Regions from separate parts of the Psychrobacillus sp. FSL K6-4615 genome, predicted to be linked through region 1. Evidence: riboswitches for the same ligand, from Rfam matches in the RefSeq annotation. Region 1 holds a riboswitch; the other holds the start of a gene.
The links. Region 1 has a riboswitch for S-adenosylmethionine ahead of MKX53_RS12775 (methionine ABC transporter ATP-binding protein). Riboswitches for the same ligand answer to the same signal wherever they lie in the genome.
Positions count from the first base shown of each region.

Region 2: it holds a riboswitch for S-adenosylmethionine, as region 1 does, so the genes downstream of both, metA (homoserine O-acetyltransferase MetA) here and MKX53_RS12775 (methionine ABC transporter ATP-binding protein) in region 1, are expected to answer to the same signal.

Region 1 is NZ_JBBOYQ010000001.1:2,545,398-2,555,953, reverse strand. Features, by position in the region: gene MKX53_RS12800 (acyl-CoA dehydrogenase family protein) at 1-1,684, shown strand, start outside; gene MKX53_RS12795 (arsenate reductase family protein) at 2,424-2,786, shown strand; gene gcvH (glycine cleavage system protein GcvH) at 2,861-3,241, shown strand; gene MKX53_RS12785 (toprim domain-containing protein) at 3,316-3,666, shown strand; gene MKX53_RS12780 (thioredoxin family protein) at 3,679-3,999, shown strand; SAM riboswitch class I at 4,034-4,138, shown strand; gene MKX53_RS12775 (methionine ABC transporter ATP-binding protein) at 4,308-5,333, shown strand; gene MKX53_RS12770 (methionine ABC transporter permease) at 5,326-5,994, shown strand; gene MKX53_RS12765 (MetQ/NlpA family ABC transporter substrate-binding protein) at 6,057-6,863, shown strand; gene MKX53_RS12760 (dicarboxylate/amino acid:cation symporter) at 7,107-8,264, shown strand; gene sufC (Fe-S cluster assembly ATPase SufC) at 8,822-9,601, shown strand; gene sufD (Fe-S cluster assembly protein SufD) at 9,620-10,556, shown strand, end outside.
Region 2 is NZ_JBBOYQ010000001.1:1,768,709-1,779,264, reverse strand. Features, by position in the region: gene MKX53_RS08630 (DUF1572 family protein) at 1-461, opposite strand, end outside; gene MKX53_RS08625 (aldo/keto reductase) at 542-1,480, shown strand; gene metA (homoserine O-acetyltransferase MetA) at 1,551-2,459, opposite strand; SAM riboswitch class I at 2,535-2,640, opposite strand; gene MKX53_RS08615 (methyl-accepting chemotaxis protein) at 2,706-4,712, opposite strand; gene abc-f (ribosomal protection-like ABC-F family protein) at 4,859-6,739, opposite strand; gene MKX53_RS08605 (RAxF-45 family protein) at 6,862-6,984, opposite strand; gene MKX53_RS08600 (hypothetical protein) at 7,057-7,296, opposite strand; gene MKX53_RS08595 (sporulation protein) at 7,543-7,935, opposite strand; gene MKX53_RS08590 (AI-2E family transporter) at 7,941-9,134, opposite strand; gene MKX53_RS08585 (LCP family protein) at 9,206-10,147, opposite strand; gene msrA (peptide-methionine (S)-S-oxide reductase MsrA) at 10,290-10,556, shown strand, end outside.

The DNA.
Region 1 (10,556 bases):
AAAGATGATTGCGAAAACGACAGAGGAGTATGTTAAAAACTCAGTACTTCCAGTGGTAGAAAACTTGGAGCATCATGAATTTGAACACTCTGTTCGTTTATTAAAAGAAGCGGGTGACCTAGGTCTACTTGCAGCTGATATTCCAGAAGAATATGGTGGAATTGGCTTAGACAAAATTTCTTCTGCACTAATTTCAGAAAAAATGTCTGTAGCCGGTGGGTATTCCATTACTCACGGAGCACATGTTGGAATTGGTACACTGCCAATCGTTCTATTTGGTAATGAAGAACAAAAACAAAAATACCTTCCGTCATCTGCATCAGGTGAGAAGATATTTGCTTATGCACTTACAGAACCAGGTTCAGGATCTGATGCACTAGGCGCAAAAACTACGGCTAAGTTAAATGCTGAAGGTACACATTATGTATTAAATGGGGAGAAACAATGGATTACTAATGCTGGATTTGCAGATGTATTCGTTGTTTACGCTAAAGTGGATGGAGACAAATTCTCTGCATTTATCGTAGAAAAAACATTCCCAGGCGTGTCTGTAGGAGCAGAAGAGAAGAAAATGGGTATCAAATCATCTTCAACTCGTACATTAATCTTACAAGATGCTCAAGTTCCTGTTGATAATCTTTTAGGTGAAATCGGACGCGGTCACGTTATCGCTTTCAACATATTAAATATTGGTCGTTATAAATTAGGGGTAGGTACAATCGGTGGATCTAAACGTGCGTTAGAATTAGCAATCGCTTATACAAACCAACGTCAACAATTTAAAACACCAATCTCTTCCTTTAATTTAACGAAGAACAAACTAGCTACAATGGCTTCAAAATTATATGCGACAGAAAGCTTAATCTACCGTACTGTAGGATACTTTGAAGAGCGTATGAGTCAGTTAAGCCCAGAAGAGCAAAAAGACGGAAAAGCAATCGCTGCTTCTATCGCTGAATATGCAATTGAATGTTCTATTAACAAAGTAGTAGGATCTGAGGTTCTAGATTACATTGTTGACGAAGCTGTTCAATTACATGGTGGATATGGCTTCATGCAAGAGTATGAAGTAGAGCGCCTTTACCGTGACTCTCGTATTAACCGCATCTTCGAAGGAACAAACGAAATCAACCGCTTAATCGTTCCAGGAACATTCCTGAAAAAAGCAATGAAGGGTGAATTGCCACTTCTTCAAAAAGCTGCGGGCTTACAAGAAGAGCTATTAATGATGATGCCTGAAGAGGTTGGAACAGAAGCACTTGCACAAGAAAAAGTATTAGTAGCTAATGCAAAGAAAATTGGTATTTTAGTAGCTGGGCTTGCTGCTCAACGTTTTGGTACAAAACTAGAGGCAGAGCAAGAAGTACTAGTGAACATTGCGAATATCGCTAATAACCTATTTGCTATGGAATCCGCAGTCCTTCGTACAGAAAAAGCTATCGGTCGTGATGGAGAAGAAAAAGCAGCACAAAAACTTCTTTATACACAAATCTTTACACAAGAAGCGTTTATCGAAATCGAACAAGCGGCAAAAGAAACTCTTATTGCAGCTGTAGATGGAGATAACCAACGTATGATGATTTCTGCTTTACGCAAATTGACTCGCTACACTCCATACAACGTAATTGAGAAAAAACGTGAAGCATCGGTTAAACTGATCGAAGCAGAAAAATACGTTCTTTAATCAATTCATGAAAAAGCCGATTCCTTATGAATCGGCTTTTTTGAAGATTAAGAGTATATAAAATTGTACCGGAACACTGTGTTTTAAGGGTGAAAGAATGAATAATTACTAATACTGATTTGCGTTTCAGGTGGACGCGTTTCGCGGGGTGAGCGATGAGCTAGCGCGTCGCTGTGATATCTCATCTGTCTCACTTATCCCGCAGAAGTCGCCACCTTTCACTTCAATCAATTAAGTTAGTAGTACTCAACTTTAAAATATTGCATAGCTTCTCGCTTAGATATTAAGAGTAGTAAAAGTTAATATAGGGATAAAACCGTCTCCTTAGTTAGGAACATTATTTTAATAAGGAAGTAGAAAGTGGATTTTCTTTGATACGATTCCCTTTCAGCCTTACTTATTTTAAGAAGAAATTATTATATTTAGGTAGTTTTATAATCAATTATCCGAACATTTAAAGCAATCTAGTTGTTTGGAGCGCAGAGCGGTGACACCAGTGGGAACAGTACGAGCTGAAGACCCTGGACTGCATCGCGAGGGAAGCGGCTGAAGCCGGGCCCACGGAAAGCGTCCGCTTGAAGCGGAATTTAATGGCACTTCTATATTCTTATTTTTAAAGGACCGGGCGCATTTTGCTCGGCTTTTCTTGATTGGAGGTTCAATCATATATTAATTTATTCAAAATAATTGCCTATCCTTTCGGCTTTTATGTATGATTAAAAGAAAAAGGTGGTACAACATGACTATTCAATATTATGGCTATCCAAAATGTACAACGTGCAGAAAAGCAAGTAAATGGTTAAAAGATAATGGATTAGATTACATAGACAATCATATTGCTGAAAATCCCCCAACGAGAGAAACTCTTCAAAAAATGTTTGAGGTAAGTGGACTAGAACTAAAAAAATTCTTTAACACTTCCGGTATGAAATATCGCGAGCTTGGACTAAAAGACAAGCTTCCAACAATGTCAGAAGACGAACAATTATCCTTACTTGCTTCGGATGGAATGCTTATTAAACGACCAATTGTTTTTGACGGGAATAAATTAACGCTAGGCTTCAAGGAGCAACAGTTTGAGGATGTATGGAAGACTTCTTAAAGTCACTTGTTTTTACTATTAAAATATGTGAATATAGTAGATGAATGTATTATTAATGGAGAGGGGTATAATATATGAACGCACCTAAAGATTTAAAATACTCAGCAGAGCATGAATGGGTAAAAACTGAAGGCGGCAATGTCCGTATCGGTATTACTGAATTTGCACAATCTGAACTTGGAGATATCGTTTTTGTTGAACTTCCACAAGTTGGAGATGAGATCAAAGCAGGAGATCCGTTTGGAAGTGTTGAATCGGTTAAAACTGTTTCTGAACTGTATGCACCAATTAGCGGTAAAGTAGTAGAGGTAAATACAGAACTAGAAGATAGCCCTGAGTATGTTAACGAATCCCCTTATGAAAATGCATGGATGATTGTTATTGAACCATCTGATGCAGCTGAAGTGGATGGTTTACTTTCTCCAGAAAAATACGAAGAATTAATTTCAGAATAATTTCGAAAACGCCGCTTAATATCGGCGTTTTTTTCATATAATATTGGAAAGGGCATAGTTGGGAGAGAGGCTGAATGGCTATTGTCTTTAGTGAAAAGATAATTCTTGTTGAGGGTAGATCTGATAAACTAAAGCTTTTAAAACTGCTGGATGAATCAACAGAAATTATTTGCACCAATGGAACGATATCGAATGTCAGGCTAGAAGAAATTTTAAGTCCTTATGAAGGCATTCCTATTTATGCGTTTCTGGATGCAGATAAGTCTGGTGAGCAAATTCGCTCTGTCGTGAGAAAAGAATACCCTGAAGCGATTCATCTATATACCAATCCGATGTTCTGCGAAGTAGCGACCACACCATTCAAAGTTTTGGCTTCTATATTAAAAAGTGTTAATATAAAAGTGAAAAGACAATATTTACTTTAGGATGATGTTAATATGAATGAATGGACCTTAGAACAATGGAACAGCCATAAGAACAGTGGGCAGCTTACCATATTTTATATTTATACACCTATGTGTGGAACCTGCCAAGTTGCTAGTAAAATGATGCAAGTTATAAAAGAGATAAAGCCTTTTTTAATTGGTCAAGCAAATATTAACTATCTTGGAGATTTTGCTATGGATCATCAAATTGAAAGTGTGCCATGTCTGCTAATCGCTAAAGGAGGAACGGTATATAAAAAAATATATGCCTTTCAGTCAGTTCCGTTTATCTTGGATGCGATAAAAAGTATTGACGACCAAGTTGTCGTATGATAACATTTGATATACCGACAAATTAATAGTTTTACTCTTATTAAGAGAGGTGGAGGGAAGTGCCCTTTGAAGCCCGGCAACCGTCATGTAAATGAAATGGTGCCAAGTCACGCAAAGCAAATGCTTTGGGAAATGAGAGAATGGATAAATGTTATTAAATTGGATAACTTTAAACCCTTCTGCTCTTTTGCAGGAGGGTTTTTTTAGTTGAAAATGGGAAGAATAAGGTTTTAATACAAAGTAAATTTCAACAACCTGTTAATAATAGATAGGTATAGAATAGTTTAAAGAAAGGGGGCAAGGTTCCCATGATTAGTTTAAAAAATATTTCCAAAAAATTTAGTACGAAACAAGGTACGATTGTTGCAGTGGAAGAGGTGAATCTTGACATAAAAAAGGGTGAGATCTTTGGCATTATTGGTTATAGTGGTGCTGGCAAAAGTACACTCATTCGCTTATTAAATGGATTAGAAAAACCAACTTCAGGTGAAATCATCGTAAATAATGAAGACATCACAAAGATAAATGAAGTGAAGCTTCGCCAAGTAAGACAAAAGGTAAGTATGATTTTTCAACATTTTAATTTGTTATGGTCAAGAACGGTTGAAGAGAATATTGCTTTCCCATTGGAGATCGCCGGTATACCACCAGCTCAACGTTCTCAAAGAGTAAAGGAACTTATTGATTTGGTTGGTCTGGAAGGGCGAGCGCATTATTATCCTTCACAACTATCAGGTGGACAAAAGCAACGTGTTGGGATTGCACGCGCATTAGCCAACCGTCCAGAAGTACTTCTTTGTGATGAAGCAACTTCTGCATTAGACCCCGAAACTACAGATTCTATTTTAGATTTATTAGTTAGTATCAATGCAAAACTAGGTCTGACAATTGTATTAATAACCCATGAGATGCAAGTTATTCAGAAGATATGTGGTCGCGTTGCAGTTATGGAAAAAGGTCATGTAGTAGAAGAAGGAAATGTGCTAGATGTATTTCAAAATCCGCAACAAACGATTACGAAACGTTTTGTTTCGCAGGTCAGTGATTCCAATAAGGCGTTGCAAACAATACAGCAATTAAAAGAACTTTATCCAAATGGCAAGCTGATTAAGCTCGTATTTGTTGGAGAGCAGACTGTACAACCAATACTGTCTAGACTTATCAAACAGTTTGATTTGGAAGTAAATATTGTACAAGGAAATATTTCGCATACACAAACTGGTGCATTTGGTACGCTAATCCTTCAGTTAGAAGGAGAAGCATTACTAATAGATGATGCAATTCGATATATACACGAACAAAAAGTAAATACAGAGGTGATCAACAATGATTAATAATTTGTTTCCTAATGTTGATTGGCCAAAAATGTGGGAAGCCACAGTTGAAACATTATATATGACTGCAGTATCAACAATTTTAACAGCTATTATTGGACTAGTTCTCGGTCTTCTACTTTTCTTAACTAGCCCTCATCAAGCGTGGGCAAACAAATTAGCAAACTGGTTAACAGGAGCTTTCGTCAATATATTCCGCTCCATTCCATTTATTATTTTGATCATTTTGCTAATACCTTTAACGAAGTTTTTGGTCGGAACAATGCGTGGTCCAAATGCGGCCTTCCCGGCTTTAGTAATCGGAGCTGCTCCATTCTACGCCCGTATGGTGTTAATAGCGCTTCGAGAAATTGATAAAGGTGTGCTAGAAGCTGCAAAATCGATGGGTGCTAAAACTTCTACTATTATATGGAAAGTATTAATGCCAGAATCTATGCCTGCTTTAGTATCAGGCATAACGGTTACAGCGATTTCACTAGTTGGATATACAGCGATGGCTGGTATTATCGGAGCTGGTGGACTAGGAACATTAGCCTTTTTAGATGGTTTCCAAAGAGGTAGGACAGACGTAACGCTTGTTGCCACGGTATTAATATTAATTATGGTATTTATCATCCAGTGGATTGGTGATGTAATTACTACGAAGATAGACAAACGATAATAGGTGTTAACGAGAGTACTCGATCACATAGAAATAATAGGATAAAAAGGGAGAGATATTGAATGAAGAAATTTTTAGCTGGAGCATTACTATCAGTAAGTGCATTAACCCTTGCAGCATGTGGAGATGAAAAAAGTAGTCAACTAGTAGTAGGTGCATCTAACGTACCTCATGCAGTTATATTAGAAGAAGTTAAACCAATTCTAGAAGAACAAGGAATTGAACTTGTTGTAGAATCATATCAAGATTATGTATTACCAAACAAAGATTTAGATTCAGGAGACTTGGACGCAAACTTTTTCCAACACATTCCTTACTTTGAATCACAAAAAGCTGATTTTGGATATGACTTCGCCAACGCAGGCGGTATTCACATCGAGCCAATCGGTTTATACTCTAAAAAATACGGTTCTATTGAAGAGCTTCCAGAGGGTGCAACTATTTTAATGAGTAACTCTGTTGCGGATCATGGACGTATCCTTGCAATGTTAGAAGCGAAAGGCCTTATTAAATTAGCAGACGGCATTGATAAAACAAAAGCGGAAGTAAAAGATATTGTGGAAAATGAGAAAAACCTTGAATTTGATGCTAACTATGAATCTGCTTTAATGGTTCAGTTATATGAAAATGAAGAAGGCGACGCAGTACTGATCAACTCTAACTATGCAATTGACGCTGACCTTAATCCATTAGAAGACTCAATCGCTATTGAAGAATCAGATGAATCTCCATACGTAAATATCATCGCAGTAAACTCTGGTGATGAAGACAATAAAGAGATTAAAGCTTTAGTAGAAGCATTAAAATCTAAAGAAATCCAAGACTTCATCCTAAGCGAATGGGGCGGATCAGTAGTACCGGTAAAATAATAATATTGTAGAGAAAACAGGCATCCTGGGGTGTCTGTTTTTTTGTGGTTGGTTTTTGGTTAGGATATGCCATAACAATGTCCAAATAGCCCATAACTAATATATATAGCCCATTAAACAAACCAACTCCATGATTAATAGAATATTACGTATATTACTCATCCTATTCACTTTAATAAATGAGTGTGCTAAAGTGTATGAAAGTTATAAATAACACATTTGTACATTTGAGGAGGACACTTCATGAAAAGGTTTGGGTTATTGCCACGAATAGTGGTAGCGATAGTAACTGGTGTTTTATTGGGATTAGTTGTCCCTAAAATAGTAGTGGAGATTATGGCTACTTTTAATAGTATTTTTAGTTCATTTTTAGGGTTTATTGTTCCTTTCATCATTATTGGTTTTATCGTTCCGGGGATAGCTAAACTCGGAAAAGGTTCTGGTAGATTACTAGGGATTTCTACGGGTATTGCTTATTTATCTACTTTAGTAGCAGGTTTTATTGCATTCTTTATCGCTTCCAATTTATTGCCGAAGCTTATAGGTGGGAAAGAGAGCGTGAAGTTAGAAAATCCAGAGGAGTTTTTAATTGGTGGGTTGTTTGACATGCCCATCCCTCCAATGATGGATATTATGACTGCATTGGTTTTCTCCTTTATTATGGGAATTGGAATTTCTAAATTAAAAGGAAATACGTTACAAAATGCATTTGAAGAGTTTAGTGAGATTATTGAAAAGGTAATTTCGTTTGTTATTATTCCGTTGTTACCGATACATATATTTGGGATATTTATGAATATGGCGTACGGTGGTCAAGTGGCAAAAGTATTATCTGTTTTCGGAGTTGTGTTTGTCATGATTATCGCACTGCATATTGTAATGCTTCTATTACAATATACTGCTGCCGGTACTGTAACTGGAAAAAATCCTTTGAAGCTGTTAAAAACAATGTCACCAGCCTACTTTACAGCTTTAGGTACACAGTCTTCAGCGGCAACTATTCCGGTGACGTTAAAACAGGCGCAGAAAACGGGTGCTTCCGATAAAGTAACAAACTTTACGATTCCTCTTTTTGCAACTATTCACTTATCAGGGAGTACGATTACGCTTGTCTCATGTTCTATTGGAGTATTGCTTATAAATGGGCAAGATATTCTGTTATCTATGTTTATACCATTTATATTCATGCTCGGTGTAACAATGATCGCAGCTCCTGGAGTTCCAGGTGGAGCCGTTATGGCAGCATTAGGTTTACTGGAAACAATGCTAGGCTTCAACGGGGCTATGATAGGTTTAATGATTGCTCTTTATATTGCACAGGATAGCTTTGGAACAGCGACAAATGTAACTGGTGACGGAGCACTTGCGATTATCGTAGATAAGTTTTCTAAGACAAATTAAGTTTTTTTATAAATAAATGTTTAAGTCCGAATTAGTTGGGTATATAAATCATGAACTCAAAAATAGAGAGGATGATTCATTATCAGTTCGGAAGATTTACCTTATACAGAACAGATGGACCACGCATTTAGAGGAGTACATGGTTTTGGATACGATGAATTGAGACAAAGTCAGGAATTACGATTGCAGGTCGAAAACAAGCGACAGCAGGATCATGAAAAATGTATGCAATTAGCGGCTAAACTTGATGCCCAAGCATTTAGGGGATAATATACAAGAATCCATGGAGAATTTCTCCATGGATTCTTTTTTGTTTACACTAGCTTCATAGTGAAATCCATTCTCAATTAGAAAGTTCTTAATGAAAATAAAGGAAGATTACTATTTACCTAATAGTTTAGTGAAAAGTCAATAGAAAACAGTAAATCTGTATATTCTACAATATTAAATAGAATATGCTTCAAAAGATTTGCAAGGTACCTTCGTTTGGGTTAAGATTAGAATGATAATAAATTAGAATGATTATACATTCGTATTTACTTAATGGAGGTTATTAAATGTCGACTTTAGCTATTAAAGATTTACACGTTGCAATAGACGGTAAAGAAATTTTAAAAGGTGTTAATTTAACAATTAATACAAACGAAATTCACGCAGTAATGGGGCCAAATGGTACAGGTAAATCTACTTTAGCTTCTGCTATTATGGGTCATCCAAAATATGAAGTTACATCTGGTTCAATTGAATTGGACGGCGAAGATGTATTAGCAATGGAAGTAGACGAACGTGCGCAAGCAGGTCTATTCCTAGCAATGCAATATCCAAGTGAAATTACTGGAGTAACAAATGCAGATTTCTTACGTTCAGCAATCAATTCACGCCGCGAAGAAGGCGATGAAATCTCACTAATGAAATTCATCCGTGAGCTTGATAGCAAAATGGAATTTTTAGAAATGGATTTAGATATGGCACAACGTTATTTAAATGAAGGATTCTCAGGCGGAGAGAAAAAACGTAACGAAATTCTTCAATTAATGATGTTACAACCAAAATTCGCTATTTTAGATGAAATTGACTCTGGTCTTGATATCGATGCTTTAAAAGTTGTTTCTAAAGGGATCAACCAAATGCGTGGAGAAGGATTCGGAAGCTTAGTAATCACTCACTATCAACGTCTTCTTAACTACATCACACCTGATCATGTTCATGTAATGATGCAAGGTCGCGTAGTTAAATCTGGTGGACCTGAGCTTGCTCAAAGATTAGAAGCAGAAGGCTATGAATGGATTAAAGAAGAATTAGGAATTGAAGACGAAACAGTTGGACAAGAAGCATAAGAAAGGAGTCGAATAAGCATGACGGTTGAAACAAAATTGGCATTAACCGAGCAAGATATCCGCTCCTTTTCAGAAGGTAAGCAAGAACCAAGCTGGATGACAGAACTTCGTCTAAAAGCATTTGGTCAACTTGAAACTCTTCCGATGCCAACACCAGATAAAACAAAAATTACTAATTGGAATTTCACTGAATTTCCAGTTCATACTGTAGAGAGCAGCAAATTTACATCTTTAGTAGAATTACCTGAAGAAGTGAAGGCTGTCGTAAATGCAGAGCAACAAAACATTTACATTCAACATAATAATACACCTGCTTTTCTTTCATTATCAGAAGAGCTAAAAGCAAAAGGTGTTATTTTAACAGATATATACACTGCAATTCGTGAGCATTCAGCACTTGTTCAACAATACTTCATGACCGATGGTGTCAAAGTAACAGAACATAAACTAACTGCACTTCATGCTGCATTATTAAACGGTGGTGTATTCTTATACGTACCTAAAAATGTAGTAATCGAAGAACCAATTCAAGTTATTTACTTACATGATGATAAAACAGCTTCTCTTTTCAATCACACTTTACTAGTAGCTGATGAAAATAGTTCTGTAACATATGTAGAGAACTACTTATCTACTGTGGATCATGCAGAAGGATTAGCTAATATCGTGACGGAAGTCATTGCCAAAGACAATTCAAGAGTTACATTTGGAACAGTTGATGTTCTAGCAGAAGGATTTACAACATACGTTAATCGTCGTGGTGTAACAAGTCGAGATGCAGTTCTTGAGTGGGCACTTGGTATGATGAATGATGGTGATACTATTTCTGAAAATACAACACATTTAGTTGGAGATAATTCAGAAGGTCATGTGAAAATGGTTGTTGTAGGTCGCGGGAAACAAAAGCAAAACTTTACAACAAAAGTAATCCACTGGGGCAAACATACGGAAGGTC
Region 2 (10,556 bases), 780 kb from region 1:
ACTTGCTTCGCAATATAAATCACCTGTCCAACATGAGAAAATGTATGAGAAAGACTTCTAATAACAGCTTCCATAACGGTATGAGGCTCGTTCCTAATGTAAATAGTTTGGAGCAAATGGACTGATTTTATTGTATCTAATGCTTCTAAGAATACTTGACATCCCCTCGACCAAATTTCTAACAACTCCTCACGAGTTTCCACTGTACTTTCAAATTCCTCGTCCCGATTTCTGTCAGGCTTTTCACCGTCTGTCGTCAAAAAGTCCGTCCATCTTGAAATCAGATTCCCACTCATATGTTTAATGATGATAGCTACACTATTCGAATGATTATTTGGAGTCCAAAATAACTTATCTTCCTCCATCTGCATGATTGCTTTTTCTACATCTCTCATCAAATCAGAAAACTTTTGATGAACTACTCCAATAAAATCAGTGTGCACATCCGTTAGTACGGTCAAATCAATCTCCACCTTTTGGTATTCTCGTTTTTCTATATTATAATAGAAATATTCAGAGAAAAGGAGTTGTTTCTATTATTATGAAAAATGCAGTAGAAATTGGTCGTACTGGTCTATTGGTAAACCCTATTGGTTTAGGAAGTAACGCGGTCGGTGGACACAATCTATTCCCTAATTTAAACGATGAAACAGGCAAGGAAATTGTACGTGCTGCTATTCAAAATGGAATCAATTTTATAGATAGTGCCTTTATATATGGGATGGGAAGATCAGAAGAACTCATAGGAGGAGTATTAAAGGAATTTAACACCAGGCAAGATATGATTATTGCAACAAAAGGGGCACACAAGATAGAGGATGGAAAGGTTATTGTAGATAACTCTCCTAAATTTTTAAGAGAGACCGTTGAAAATAGTTTGCGCAGACTGCAAACCGACTACATTGATCTATTCTATATCCATTTTCCAGATGAAGGAACTCCTAAAGATGAAGCAATTGGAACACTCTCACGACTTAAAGAAGAGGGTAAAATTAGAGCAATTGGCGTATCCAATTTCACAATGGATCAATTAACCGAAGCCAATAAAGACGGGAATTTAGAAGTAATCCAATCAGGCTATAATCTATTCAAAAGAGAGGCAGAAAATGAGTTAATCCCTTTTTGCGCCAAACACCAAATTTCATTTATCCCGTATTTCCCTCTTGCTTCTGGTCTTTTGACAGGAAAATTCAATAAAGATTCTATAATTGAAGACGGCCGATCAAAAAATCCGTTATTTCAAGGGGAGGTTTATATTCGTAATTTGGAAAAGATTGAGTCTCTTCGTAGTATAGCAAATGATAAACAAGCGGAGGTTTCTTCCATTGTTCTTGCATGGTATCTAGCACAAAATACCATAGATACAGTAATTCCTGGAGCTAAAAAACCAGAACAAGTGTTACGAAATCTGAAAGCACTTGAAGTGGAACTGACGATAGAAGAAATGCAGGAAATTAACCAAATTTTTAAGACAGAATAAAAAATTATAATACTCATTTTCATCAACATATATAGGCTGATCGTGAATTCACTCACGGCCAGCCTTTTAGTTACTCCCAATCATAAGGAGTTTCTTGATACACATAATAATTCAACCAATTGGAAAAAAGTAAATGTGTATGGGAACGCCAGGAGTTCATCGGTATTTGTGTTGGATCATCGTTTGGAAAATAATTTTTTGGGACATCAATATCCACACCTTTTTTAATATCTCGGTTATATTCGTCTGCAAGTGTAGTTGCATCATACTCTAAATGACCCGTAATCATAATATGCTTTTTATCTTTTGATATTACTAGAAAAACACCCGCATCCTTTGAGTCGGAAAGCAGTATTAAACGAGGGTCTTTTTTTATTTCATCGAAAGATACAGCTGTGTATCGAGACACAGGTGCGTGAAATTCATCATTAAACCCTCGCACTAAATGTACAGTTGGGTCTGATAAACGATGACTGAATACCCCAAAGCATTTCTTTGACAAGTCATATTTCCCGATACCATAGTGATGGTAGAGAGCGGCTTGAGCCCCCCAACAAATGTGTAAAACAGAGGTCACCTGAGTTTTAGACCAATCCATTATTTCTATAATCTCATTCCAATAATTAACGTCTTCAAATTCTAAATGCTCAATAGGGGCACCAGTAATAATCATCCCATCGTATTTTCGGTGCTTAATATCCTCGAATGTCGTATAAAAAGTATCTAGATGTGTTTTACTTACATTTTTGGAATCATGGGTTGCCATATGTAAAAAGGTTACATTTACTTGTAGCGACGTATTTCCTAGTAAACGGAGCAATTGAAGCTCTGTTTTTTCTTTTTCAGGCATAAGGTTCAAGATAACTATATTTAACGGACGTATGTCTTGAGCTATCGCTCGATCGGTATCCATGATAAATATTTTCTCGTTTTTAAGATGTTCAGCTGCAGGTAACTGTTTTGGTATATTTATAGGCAATTTGTTGTCCTCCTTTAAATTCAAAAAACCCTCTTTCCTATAAACAAGAAAAGAGGGTGAACGTTTTGCTCTCGATTCTTATCTTTCAAGAAATTATCTTGTAGGAGTTAGCACCTTCCTGACTAGTCAGAGGTTGCTGAAGCTTCAACGGGCCATTTCCCTCAGCTTCTCTTGATAAGAGTTATTAAATTATATTGTTCTTCCTGAGTGAATATTAACATTTGTTTTCAAACAATTCAACTTCTTTTAAACTTTAAAGCGATTCACTGCATTCGCTAATTTGTCACTAAGCTCTGTAAGAGTCTCCGAAGCTTTCGCTACAGATTGGATCGCTCTTAGTTGTTCATCTGATGATGCACTTACTTCTTCACATGCTGCTGCAGTTTGCTCTGAAGTTGAAGCCATCACTTGAATTGTATCTACAACTTGATCTTTAAAGGTAGAAACCTGTTCAATTTCTGCTGAAACAGCATCGATCGAAGTTTGCAAATTATTCATCAGTAACGATATTTCACCAAAAGTTACTTCTGTATTTGTTACAACAGAGCCCTGTTCACGGAAAGTTTTGATAGTATCTTCCATTTGGTGTCCTACAGTATGTGATTCACTTTGAAGTTCCGTAATAGTATGCTTTACTTCTTCTGTCGCTTTTGCAGATTGCTCCGCTAGTTTCCGTACTTCATCCGCTACGACTGCAAATCCTTTACCATGCTCCCCTGCCCGTGCAGCTTCAATACTTGCATTTAATGCGAGTAGGTTCGTCTGTGCAGAAATTTGCATAATAGTTTCCATCACACTACCAATCGCATTTACTCTAACTTCCAATGTACTAAACAATGCGGACATAGAGATTAGATTTGACTCCCAGTTTTGGAAAGATGATTTAAGTTCACTCATTTGGTTTTGACCATTCGAATTCATAGTGTTTGCTTTTATAGCTATATCAGTCATCATTACTGATTTTTCATTGATGAGATTGATTTGATCACTTAAGTGCAACGAACTTTCTGTTACGTCTACAGCATCTTCTGCGGATTTAGAAGCACCTACCGCAATCTCACTCACAGCTGACGAAACTTGCTCTGCGGAAGCGTTTGTTTCTTCTGCCACCGCACTTAAACTTTCCGAATTCGATTGGACATTACTCGCAGACTCTTTCACGACCTGTATAATTTCATTCATATTTACAGCCATCTTATTGAAGTTATTAGCTAGTTGTCCGATTTCATCCTTGGATTTAATATTAGCCTGAACAGTTAAATCTCCTTCTGCCATAGAATCCATCAATCTTTTTAGTTGTTCAATCGGTTTCAATATACGACTAATTAGGAAAAATAATACTAAAAAGATTAACGCTTCTATGCATATTACAATAAAAATTATTTGTGAACGAATACTGTCTGCTGTTTGATGGATTTTACTTTCTTCATAAACAGTGCCTACCTTCCAATCTAATCCTGGTAACGTAGTGTATACAGTAGTTGTGTTAGTACCATCCATCAAACCGGTCACATGTCCTGTTTCTGAGGTACTAGAAAGCATTTTCTTTACAGAAGAATCCTTGGATAAATTTTCACCAAATAACGTTGGATGAACAATGGCATTACCATCAGCATCTACAATAATAGGATAACCTTCGTACCCCAGTTCACTGTCAGCTAGCGTTTCAGTTAACTTCGACAGTAAAATATCCATAGCAAGAACACCGACCACTTGGCCATTTTTAATAACAGCTTTAGCACCAGAAATAGCATACTCTCCAGTTGCAGCATCCACAAATGGTTTAGACCAGCTAAACCTCTCTTTGTTTGAAACAGCATTGGAATACCATTCCCTTGAAGTAGGATCAAAATCTGCTCCAAGATCCGCTTCTGGAATTATTTCGATTGACTTATCTGGAAAAGCTATATATACAGATGCTACACCATCATACAAAGAAACAAATTCATTGAAACTAGTATCTAAGTTTTTTTCTAATTGAGTAGCCAATACTACATTTGTGCTTTTAGCATTGTTTTCAAAATCTAGAATTCCATTAGAAGTAGATAATTGTAAAATTCCTTTTTCATAAACAGCCAGATAATTTTGAATGGATGATGTCATTTCCTTAACTATTACTTGACTCTGGTCAAGTAAATCTTTTTCGGTCTTTTCACTTATTGTCCTTGTACTGATAGTTATTAACGGTATCATGCTTACGAATATTAATGCCATCACAGAAACTATAATTTTCCACTTTATTGATTTTCTCATTTCCCATCAACTCTCTATATAAAATTAAATGCATGCCAATGTTACTAACCCCTTTAGCAGGTCATTTATCTTAGTATATAGTAAAATTTATGGATGTTAATACTCTTTTTATAAATATATGATATATCTTTTTTCCATTATCAAGATCAAATACAGTTTGAATCATCTTCTTGCTCTATCCACTCCAGAGTCAAATTCTCTACTTTCATTTCATTTTTTTCGATAGCTACTAATAGTTTTTCGTATGTCTCCCAATCCTGTTCTATCTCGATTTGCTCTTTTAGGTTGAAAATTTCTTTTTCCACTGCTTGAATCTCTTCCTCAATCTTTCGTTCTACACTTCCTGCACTTCTTTTATATGTGGGTTTTTCTTGCTTTTCATTTTTAAAAGGAATTTCAATCGCTACTTGCTCTTCCCACTTTATACGCGCCCAATCATATGGACCTTCAAAAGTGGTTAGCTGACCTTGTTCTAACCAGACAGTTTTCGGGAATAATTTATTCAAAAAGTATCGGTCATGTGAAACAGCTAAAATAGTACCATCAAAATCACCCAAAGCATCTTCCAGGACCTCTCTCGATTCGATATCTAAATGGTTCGTCGGCTCATCAAGAATTAGGAGGTTAATATCCTGATGCATAAGTTGCGCTAAGCGAAGTCTCATGCGTTCTCCACCACTTAAATCACCTATTCGCTTAAATACATCTGGACCAAAGAACATAAACTTCGCAAGGATATGGCGAGCATCCCCCTCTACCAAATTTAACTCACTTCGAAATACATCAATCAGCCTTCCCTTCGGATTCTGTATTTCGAAATGCTGCGATAAATAACCTACACGCACATTGCTACCTAACCGAGCCTCTCCATTATCAATAGGAAGATTACCTAGCAACAGATGTAAAATAGTGGATTTACCTGAACCATTTCTCCCAACTATCGCAACCCGTTCCTTCCAGTACAGATTAAGTTGTGCATCTTCTAACAAAACATTTTCACCAAATGATTTGTATACATTTTTCATCGTAACCACTTCTTTCCCACTTCTAGAAGCAAATTCAAATGAGAGCTCCATCTTTTTGGGGTCGATGAGTGGTTTTCTTACTTTTACCATACGTTCTAGTGCTCTTTCCATATTGCGTGCTTGGCGGAATAACTTCGGATTTGGTGGCACCGCTTCGTTGGCCCATTGTCGAAGACGTCTTATTGCATCCTTCATTTTTTTTATCTTTTTCTGTTGCTCCTCATAATGCTGAAATTCACGCATTAATTTGGCTTCTTTTTCTAGTATAAAGGCAGAATAATCCCCATGATAAAGAGAAAGCTCTCCTTCCTCTAAATCTGCAATTTTAGTCACAACTTGATCTAAGAAATATCGATCATGCGAAATAATTACAACTGTTCCTGAATAGCCAATCAAATATTGTTCCAACCATTCAACTGCAAACAAATCTAAATGATTGGTTGGTTCATCCAACAATAATACATCTGGATCCGACAGTAAGATTTTCCCTAACATTATTTTCGTCTGTTCTCCACCACTTAAACTAGCAAATGGTTGGTTTATGAACCGAGTAAGCTGGAGTCCCTGCACTACCTTTTCAATTTCAGACTCCATTGTATAACCGCCCAAAAGTGTAAATTTTTCTTGAACTTCTCCATACTGTTGTAGCAGTCGTTCCATGTCCGCTGCACCAATAGTTGCCATTTGTTGTTCCATTTGTATCATTTTCTGTTGTAAGGCTGTTATTTTTTCAAAAGCATAATGAAGAACATCTAAACCAGTGACATCTTCCGAATAGGAAGGAATTTGAGCCAAATAACCTACAGAAGTACCTTTCTTAAAGTGAATAGATCCTTCATCAGATTTCTCCATTCCCGCCAATAATTTGAATAAAGTCGTTTTACCGCTACCGTTACGACCAACAATCGCTAACCTATCCCCAGTTTTAATAGCTAGAGACAACTTTTCAAAGATTATATTTCCTCCGAGCATTTTAGTTATATTTTGAACTGTACATATCATAATGAACGCTTCCCTTCAATTCTTTAATGAGCTGAGGAGCAATTCTTTTTTTCGCAACAAAAAAAGACTGTCTAAAAAGCACAGTCTTTTCGCTACCTAATTGGATCCGAAAGAATGACTCCTCAGCTATGAGTATTACTATGAAAATGGCTAAAAATAGACAGACCTGTCCCGTTAGTAGCATTTTCATGAGTAATTGCACAAGAAGTTGATAAGAATTCCAACATAAAAAATTGTGCGTTCATAGTGTTTTTCATCCTTTCTTCACCTCCGTTCGAGTTAGTTAAATAATACAATAACACAATTATTCAAACAATTCAATCGTTATTTTCATTTGGTTTTTCAAACGAAGGATCATTTAGCCCCTCATCTACCTTTGGAATTCCTACATCATTTTCTTCATTTACTTCTTCATTCCCTGTGTTAGGAACTTCTTTATCTTGGTTGTTTAATTGTGTTTCAGGTTTAGCTGGCTGATTGGAGTCCCTTTGAAATCCACAGGCAGTCAGTAAAAGACTTGAAATAATCAATATCGAAAATATTCGTTTAATCATCATTAGTTGCCTCCCAATTTAATATTAGGATGCACTAGCAAAGAAGATTTATACTATAAGATTTCTAAAATTGGCGCATACCAAAAAAAACGTAATATCTTCCGGATAAAATTCACTTTAGGGTGAGTAACATATTTCTAAGGAACAAATAATCTACATAGAATGCCAGTTATCTTTTTAGTTCTGTAAGTAAATGATTTAATGCTCAGGATAGAAAAAAACTCCAGCACATGGCTGGAGTTTCATATATTATTCTTCAATATCAAAATGGATCTCGTCTTCATCGTTATACTCAGATCCATTTTCAAATAACACGGTTGTTCTTAAAATAAGTTTCGTAACTTCCTCATTATTATCTGGTATCCATCTTTCATCGGGCATAATCTCGAAAGGAATCATTTGCATATCCTTTGAAGCAGCTGCACCGACTAACTCTATAGAGTGTTTCGAAACTATTTTAGATGATTCACCATTCGTTAGTTTAAATACCTCTAATTTGATATTTTCAACCGATTCATCATGTACTCCATCAATATAAATTGTACCTGATAAGTTTATCCCATGTTCAATAATAGGATGATCCACAACCGTATCTATCTTAATAGATTTTACTTCTATGGAAGATTCAAACTTCTTCGCCATTATTCTCAGTCCACCTTGTGATTTGTATACTCATAATGATTTTCAATAACTGGTTCAAACTTATTATAACGCTTTTTAAACAATGTATAAAAGTGTGAAATGATAACTTTTAATATGGCATATCCTGGTATCCCTAAAATCACTCCCGGAACCCCAAATAATGATCCTGCTGTTATAAGAACAAAAATAATAGTAATTGGGTGCACATGTAGTGATTTACCCATTATTTGTGGTGATATAAACTTACCTTCTATTAATTGTACTACTGTCCATACAATTGCTAATCCAACTAGTAATAATGGGGATGTTACTAACGCGATTATCGCTGCTGGAGTAATAGCAATAACTGGGCCTAAATATGGTACAACACTAGTAACCATAGCGATAACTCCCAATAATAGAGCATATGGCATTTGAATAATAGTAAACCCTATATAAATCATAAACCCGATACACATAGATACTAGTATTTGTCCTTGAATATATGAGCTAATTTGTCTATCTATACCTGTAAATACTTCCTGTAAATCATCTCGCATCCTTGGAGGGAATAGCTTCATCACAAAATTAGGTAACTTTTCTCCATCTTTTAATAAGTAGAAAACGATAAATGGAACCGTTACAATCGCCAGTACAAAACTAGTTAAAACCCCTACAATGGAGGAAATCCCAGTTGCTATTCCAGTTACAGTATTTTGAACAAATTCCCCAATTTCGTCAGGAAGCCCATTTAATACTGATGCAACGTCATTTTCTATTTGTAAATAATAATCCTTAAAAATAGATGTTCTTAAAAAAGCATCAAGATCATTAAAAAGTTGGATAAAGTAAGTAGGCAGTTCCTCTACTAGTTTAAATATTTGTCCCTTTAAAAAAGGAAACACTAGGAATACCAGTAAAGTTATTAAACCGACTAGGACTAAGAAAATGATCAGAATTCCCCAGACCCGTTTAATTTTAATTTTTTCTAGTAACCGCAATATTGGGCGTAATAAATAGTATACAATGACAGCTAAAATTATTGGTAAAATTACATTGCCGAGAAACACTGTCAAAGGCACAAAAATAAAGGAAATTTCATCGTAGATCATAATAACAAGGCCAATCATTAGCAATAGAACTAATGAAAAGATTGTATTACGTCCACCTAAAAATTTTATGTATCTAGTAGAGAAAAAAGAAGGTTTTTCAGGCTCCACTTCTATCAAACTTCCTTTCTATTTATATTTATTTTACGGAGTAAAAAATAATATGGCAATATTAAAGCAACTTATTTCTCTAAAAACTCTGTAATGGCCGTTTTATTCATCTCTTTGTCGAGTACGATGACTGATCCAGCATGGCTATAATTCTTAAATGAATATGTACCTTCTACTGGAATTGTCAATTTTTCCATTTCTAACTTACCACTTACAACTGCATCTAATACTCTTTTTGTTTTGTCTGAACGCGAATAATCTGTTTGGATATATCCCTCAGTAGCTCCAATGAATTTAGGTAAATTCGGTACGTTTTCAATAGACAATAGCTCGTCTTTTAAGATCTCCATTACCAACTGTTGTCTACCAACTCGCCCAAAGTCTCCTTCTGCATCGGAACGGAAACGAGCATAACCAAGTAGTTCTTTACCATTTAGATTCTGTTGTCCTTTTGTTAATGTGACACCAATTTTCTCTGACATATCCTTTTCAACATTTACTGGTACGCCGTCTGGTGCAATTATATCGACTAGAGACTCAAAGCTACTAAAATCGATTAACGCATAATGGTGAATAGGTAAATCGAACATCCCTTGCATAGTATCTTTCAATAATTGTACTTTTCCTAGATAAAAAGCTGTATTTAATTTATATGATTCATGTTCAGGAATATCTGCATATATATCACGCATGAATGATATCACTTTCACATCATTGTTTTCTTTATCCCAGGAAAAGATCATCATTGTATCTGTTCGAGCTTGATCCTCCCCTCTGGAATCTACACCAAGAACCAGAATATTTTCACGGTCACCTTTCTTAAGCTCATCACCATTAAATTCCATTGGTTCTTTTTGTTCTGTATCTGCTAATTTGTAGCCACTAGAATATTGAGTAAATGTATAAATACCAATTCCTACAGCCAAAAACAAAAAAATAACAAAAAGTATGCGTCCTACTCTGGGACGTCTTTTTCTGCGACGTCTTCTAGTTTGTTGTAATTCTTCTTCCATCTTAAAATCTCCCCTTTATACAGTAATAATAACGTATTTCAGCTAAGATAGTTTCAGATTTTTGTACAACTAGTTAACAAGTGTTAAAATTTGTTTTACACAAGCAAAATTTCAATAGGTGAGATGAATCGGAGGAATAAATATGATAGAAAAAGCAACATTTGCAGGCGGATGTTTTTGGTGCATGGTAAAACCATTCGACACATGGGATGGCATACATAAGGTAACTTCTGGATACATGGGTGGTCATCTTGATAATCCTACATATGAAGACGTTAAAAAAGGGGATACAGGTCACTTAGAAGTGGTAGAAATACAATTTGACCCAAGCATCTTCTCTTACAATCAATTATTAGAAATATTTTGGCAACAAATTGACCCTACCGATGATGGAGGCCAGTTTCAAGAT